One region of the Bacillus sp. 01N45 genome, then DNA from elsewhere that is predicted to be linked to it. Evidence: riboswitches for the same ligand, from Rfam matches in the RefSeq annotation. Region 1 holds a riboswitch; the other holds the start of a gene.

Region 1 (3,430 bases):
CAATTAAAGCTAAAATACCAGCCGCGATAAACGCTAGAAATTGTTTCATCTTGTGCTTGCCTCCCTTCGATTTGATACTCTTATCTTAACTATTTTTTCACTTTTCCATAACGAGCTTAAGAACCGTTTTCGACTCAGACTTAAGACTGAGTTGCATTCAGCCTTTTGTAAAAATATGCGGTAGGATAGGATGATTCACTCTTTTATCGCACATAAAAAGCCGTACAGAGAACATTCTCTGTACGGCTTTCATTACTATTCATAAACTTCATTTTAAATTATGCTGTTTTGTGATACTCTTTCTTTCCCGCTACTTTAGAAAACCTCGGGAAACCAATTAATATAGAAATAATTCCACATACTCCAACTAAGATAGGATAAAACGCATATGGTAACAATTCAATCGGAGATAACGCCGCAAATCCTGCTGCCGTTAACATTTGCGCACCATACGGAATTAACCCTTGCACACAACATGAGAAAAGATCTAATACACTCGCTGATTTACGAGGATCAATTTCATATTGATCTGCAATGTTTTTCGCAAGTGGACCTGTAAAAATAATAGAAATCGTATTATTCGCTGTACACATATTCGTCATACTCACTAAGCCAGCGATACCGAACTCTGCTCCTTTTTTCGAACGAATGTTACGAGTTAAAATATTCATTAAATATTGAATACCACCATTATATTGAATCAGTTCGACCATACCACCAATTAAAATAGCAAGTAATACTAACTCCATCATACCGCCCATTCCAGTCGTTACACTTTTAAAGAAACTCTCTAACGTGTAACTCCCATCTAAAAGACCTATAACGCCGGATAGTACAGTTCCACCAGTTAACACAATAAGTACATTCCAACCAAGCAATGCTGTAATAAGTACTCCTGCATACGGTAAAATCTTTATCCAGTCAAAGCTATGCGCTTTAATCTGCGTGTCACTTCCTAAAGTAACGATTACTAATAGTACAACTGTAATAATAGCTGCTGGTAATACAATTAAAAAGTTCGTTTTAAACTTATCTTTCATTTCTGTTCCTTGTGAACGTACAGCTGCGATTGTTGTATCTGAAATAAATGATAAATTATCCCCAAACATCGCCCCACCAACAACAGTAGCCATCGTAAGTGCAATAGAGATATCAGTTTGCCCACTAATACCTACAGCAATTGGTGCTAATGCAGCAATTGTTCCCATTGAAGTTCCCATCGCTAATGAAATAAATGCCCCTATAACAAAAATTCCAGCTACGATAAATCCTTGCGGTAAAATGGATAACGCTAAATTAACTGTAGAATCAACGCCGCCCATCCCTTTTGCTGTTTCAGAAAATGCTCCTGCAAGTACAAAAATCAGAACCATAATCATAATATCCGGGTTCCCTGCACCTTTAGCAAATCGTTCTACTTTTACATTAAAACTTTCTTTACGATTCATTGCTAAAGCGACTCCTACAGCAATTGAAATTGCTACAAGTATCGGCAATTTATAGAAATCACCTGTAATAATTCCAGAACCAATAAATAGCGCCAAAAATATCCCAAGTGGTAATAAAGCCAAACCATTTCCTCTCGTTTCTTTCAAAGTACCATCTCTCCCTAGTTTCAACCTTTTTCTAATGAATAACAAAAGACCTCTTCCAATGAGAAGAGGTCTTATACATCTATAAGGAACGCTCTTCTCATCTTTCAAGCACATGCTTGCTGGATTTGGCACAGCACTCTGAAATCGAGTCCGCTGCCGAGGCATCGTAGGGCCAGTCCCTCCGCCTCTCTTTATAAGAAGGTTTCATATTTATTTTTTAATAATAATTTCTTCCCTAACTTTACTCGCTTACAAAACAAAAGTCAATTATTTTTTGTATAGATTTTTTTGGTAATTATACAAAAATTTGAATACAACAATCATTTTAACTTTTTGATTTCTTCTTCCAATATTGAAATCCAATAAAATTCACTATTTTTTATTGCATCTATTATCCATTTCGTAGTGTACCAAGCTAACTCATACTCTTCTTTTGTAACATCGCCACTTTTATAAGCATCCTCTAGCTCATCTTCATCCAATATATACATTTTACCGTTCGGTAATAACACTACATCTAAATATAAATCATCAAAATACGGTAAACCACGGTCGTCAATTTTATATTCTTTCGCCACATCGATATAATATTGCACTAATTTTTTCTGATCATCTAACATAGCTGTAATCGCAAAGTTTTTCCCGTCTATGAAATATTGAATCCACGTATATTGATTCCCTGCGATACAAAGTTCTTTACTATCATATTCTTTACAACTAGGTTCTCTTACCTTTTTTATTTCTAATATTCCTAGCATTCCTTCTTCCACTTGCTTAACCGTATAATCCTTCTCTATTAGTCGCTTCCACGAAGAACCGTCACCATATTTACGTTTCATTACGTCCGCTCCCCTTCTATATAGAAAAGCCCCCACATATTATGTGAGAGCTTGTTCAAATTATAATTAAGCTGCTTGACCTTTTTCAGAAATCTCTTTCAAATAAGCTTGTCCTTTTTCAGCGTCATATTGACCTTCCCACTTAGACATAACTACAGCTGCTAAAGAGTTTCCTACAACGTTAACTGCTGTACGAGCCATATCTAAAATACGGTCAATACCAGCGATAAAGGCTAAACCTTCAGCTGGAATACCTACTGTACCAAGTGTTGCTAATAATACAACGAATGATACGCCCGGTACACCCGCAATACCTTTTGATGTAACCATTAATACAAGTAATAATGTAATTTGTTGTGTAATGGATAATTCAATACCGTACATTTGCGCTAAGAAAATTGCTGCAATTGCTTGATATAAAGTTGATCCATCTAAGTTAAATGAATAACCTGTCGGAATAACGAAAGATGTAATTGCTTTCGGACAACCGAATTTCTCCATTTTCTCCATGATTTTTGGTAAAACTGTTTCTGAACTTGCTGTAGAATATGCTAAGATCAGCTCGTCTTTTAAAATCTTAAAGAATTGGAAAATGTTAATTCCAAATAGTTTCGCTGTAAGTCCTAGTATGACTACAACGAAGAAAATCATCGCACCATATACAACTATGACTAATTTCCCTAATGGAATTAATGAAGATAAACCAAACGTCGAAACTGTTACACCAATTAATGCGAATACACCAAACGGTGCAAATTTCATAACTTGGTTAGTCACGTAAAACATCGCATCTGCTACACCTTGGAAAAATTGAAGAACCGGTCTTCCTCTTTCACCAATCGCCGCAACTCCTAAACCAAATAGTACAGAGAAGAAGATAATCGCAAGCATATCGCCCTCAACCAATGATTTCATAATATTCGTTGGAACGATATTCACAAATGTATCTGCAAACGAATGACTTTGTACTTGAGCTGTTGTTTCTGCATATTTAGA
Region 2 (3,430 bases), on a different contig from region 1:
AAAAGGAAGGGGAAATCTCCTTCCTTTTCGTATGATAAGGTTACATCTTACCCTGAAAGCAATTTCATACTTATAATTTAAGGAGATAATATGTAGAGCTTTTGTATTGAGTATGAGGAGTATTTATATGAACAAATTTAAAAGCTTGATATATGAGGAAAGAGAAGCTTTTAAATTATTTAAAAAAATTAACGGATTTGTTAGAGAAAATCGGTAAAGCTTTTTACAAAACAAAGGAGAATGGTACGGGACTTGGGTTAATGATTACATATAAAATCATTGAGGAACATCAAGGAAGTATCGCGATTCAAAGTAGCATGGGAATAGGAACGAAAGAGGAAATTTTTTTACCGACAGCATAATGTGCTAGAGAAAAAAATTTCAGAAAAGTGTTCTTGTTGTGTAAATATAAACATTTTATAAAATGTTTCAAGAAGGGTTTTTTTTATAAAATACTTCGTTTATAATGGAGGAAAATATCGACATGAGATTTGTTATTCATGTAACGGTTCGGTAGTGTTAGAGAAAGAAGGGGTGCACGCGCATCCTTTTTTCTATGCAGATATTATGAAAGAGGTGGTATGATGGAATTAACATTAAATTCGACTGTATGTTTACACACGATTCAATTTCGAAAAGAGCAAAAGAATTATATTGTAAAAGATACAATTACAGGAGAAAAATATGAAATGCCGCCACTTTGGATTGATGCATTGGCAATGATGCGTGACGGTTTTTTATTGGGGGAAATTGAGGAGAAATTAAAAGAAGAGTATCCAGACGAAGAAATAAATATGTTAGCATTTACGAGGCAACTGTTAGAGCTAGAGCTTGTCGGAATGGTAGATGGCGAAGAAATAGCTTGTACAAAGAAGAAAGAGAAAGATTATTTAGCTTGGTTACGTCCTCGTGTTGAGCAATTCTTTCTTAGTTTAAATAAAAAAAATAGAAGCAAAGGTCAATGATGATCTTTGCTTTTTTGTATAGTTTGTTTAAAAAATTACAGCGAATGCCCTTGCGAAAGCACCGTCGCTATCTTTAATTTTTAAAGGTGCCGCTGAGAAAAAGAAACGTTTCGTGTTAATTGCATCTAAGTTTGTTAAGTTTTCGATTAAATAAATATTATTCCCAAGTAGTATGTGATGGATTGGCGATGTTTCTGTCGTTACCTCATCAGGAGAGATGAAATCTAAACCGACAGATTTTACTTTTAATTGAACTAGTTCTTCAGCTAATTCTTCAGAAAGATAAAAAGCTTCTTTCTCATATGCTTCTGTATTCCATTTCGTAGATAGATTGGAATGGAAAATGACAATATCACCTTCTTTTATGTCAGCGTTGTGTAATACTTCTTTAGGTAGTTTTCGTTCTTGTACATGAGTTACATCAATAAGAACAGCTTCGCCTACAAATTGATCTAGGGGTAATTGATCAATAGTCGTTGCGCCTGAAATGAAATGAGCAGGAGCATCACAATGCGTGCCAACATGAACGACAGAATGAAAATCTGTAACTTGATAGCCTGTCTCTTCAACGCTTGTAATGGCTCCTAAATTGATTTTTGGTGTTCCAGGGAATTGGGACATATTGTTTTCAAATGTTTGTGATAGGTCAATTACTTTCATTTTAAATACCTCCAATATATGTTTTGAAATAAAAAAACTCACCTTTCATAATCAAGAAAGATGAGTTTTGTACACAATAGTTACGTTTTATCTTTCAAAATGCAATGCATTTTGCAGGAATTAGCACCTATTCAGTTTGTATAAACTGAGGTTGCTGGGCGTCAAAGGGCCGGTCCCTCTGCCTCTCTTGATAAAGACATATTAAGTTTTCGTTTCTGAATATTCACTACTTTTAAATTGTAATTCATTTCCTTTTTTCGTGCAATACAAAATAGGTATTCACCCAAATAAAGTTGCTCGCATATTGTAGCTTATGTAAATAGAATGCTGCGAAGGAGTGAGTGCAGTGACAGGGAATGTATTGAATTATTACGCTGGTGGAAATACAGCTAGAGGATTTCATAATTTATACGATGAGAATTTAAAAGGGCTAAACAGGTTATTTATTTTAAAGGGTGGTCCTGGAACCGGGAAATCTTCTTTAATCAAAGCAATAGGTCGCGAGTGGGTTGAAAAAGGATATGATATTGAATTTTTACACTGTTCTTCTGATAATAAATCGGTTGATGGTGTAATTATCCCGAAGTTAAAAGTAGGAATTGTTGATGGAACATCACCGCATGTTATTGAGCCGAAAATGCCAGGAGTTGTCGAAGAGTATATTAATTTAGGGGTTGCTTGGGACTCAGATAAATTAAGAAAGCAGAAGGTGGAAATTGAACGATTTGTTTCAGAAGCAAGCAAGGCTTTTCAAACTGCTTACGCTTGTTTTAACGAGGCACTAGTTATACATGACGAGTGGGAGAAAATATATATTAATAATATTGATTTTAATAAAGCAAATGAACTAACCGATCAGCTGATTCAGAAGTTATTTACAGATAAAGGCGGGAAACAATCGCTTGTGAAACATCGGTTTTTAGGGGCAGCTACACCGAAAGGAGCAGTTGATTTTGTTCCTAATTTAACAGAGGGATTACCACATCGTTATTTTATAAAAGGACGCCCAGGATCTGGGAAATCAACAATGCTTAAAAAATTAGCTAAGGCAGCAGAAGAAAAAGGATTTGAAGTTGAAGTATATCATTGTGGATTTGATCCAAATAGTCTTGATATGGTTATCGTAAGAGAATTAGGGTTTGCAATTTTTGATAGCACCGCACCACATGAATATTTTCCGAGCCGCGAAGGTGATGAAATTATAGATATGTATGCCTTGATTGTGACACCAGGGACAGATGAGAAGTATGCGACAGAAATTCGTGACGTGTCGATTCAATATAAAGCAAAAATGAATGAGGCGATGTCTTTCTTAGCGAAAGCGAAATCAGTTCGTGATAAATTAGAACGAATATATATTGCTGCTATGGATTTTTCAAAAGTAGATGCATATAAAGAGGAGATTCAAAAAGAGTTTGAACGAATTGCGGTTAGTGTAACAGAAAAGAACAAGTAAAAAATAAAGGATTTTAGTAGGCTGTCGGGAATTTTCTGACAGCTATTTTAGTATGTAGTAAAATTAGCAGTATATTTGTCGAATTTCCAAGGAAATAATCAAAAAATGGAGAGGGTATGAAATGAGAGAGAAAATTAGAGTGGAGTTAGCAAGAATTGAACAAGAGAATGATGTGAAAATTTTATTTGCAGTGGAATCAGGGAGTCGTGCTTGGGGATTTCCATCGAAAGATAGTGATTATGATGTTAGATTTGTTTATATGCATCCGGTAGAGTGGTATTTATCAATTCATGATAAACGAGATGTAATTGAGTATCCGATTAGTGATGATTTAGATATAAGCGGGTGG

Evidence for each region. Region 1 has a riboswitch for S-adenosylmethionine ahead of AC1DMU_RS08845 (Na+/H+ antiporter NhaC family protein). Riboswitches for the same ligand answer to the same signal wherever they lie in the genome.
Region 2: it holds a riboswitch for S-adenosylmethionine, as region 1 does, so the genes downstream of both, AC1DMU_RS20535 (cyclase family protein) here and AC1DMU_RS08845 (Na+/H+ antiporter NhaC family protein) in region 1, are expected to answer to the same signal.

The regions. Positions count from the first base shown of each region.
Region 1 covers NZ_JBFTQW010000003.1:212,997-216,426, forward strand. The annotation lists gene AC1DMU_RS08840 (lmo0954 family membrane protein) at 1-49, opposite strand, end outside; gene AC1DMU_RS08845 (Na+/H+ antiporter NhaC family protein) at 279-1,595, opposite strand; SAM riboswitch class I at 1,690-1,795, opposite strand; gene AC1DMU_RS08850 (ribonuclease FAU-1 family protein) at 1,916-2,434, opposite strand; gene gltP (glutamate/aspartate:proton symporter GltP) at 2,501-3,430, opposite strand, start outside.
Region 2 covers NZ_JBFTQW010000009.1:76,464-79,893, forward strand. The annotation lists partial or broken gene AC1DMU_RS20525 (ATP-binding protein) at 201-362, shown strand; gene AC1DMU_RS20530 (hypothetical protein) at 585-965, shown strand; gene AC1DMU_RS20535 (cyclase family protein) at 993-1,625, opposite strand; SAM riboswitch class I at 1,710-1,822, opposite strand; gene AC1DMU_RS20540 (PRK06851 family protein) at 1,972-3,081, shown strand; gene AC1DMU_RS20545 (nucleotidyltransferase domain-containing protein) at 3,203-3,430, shown strand, end outside.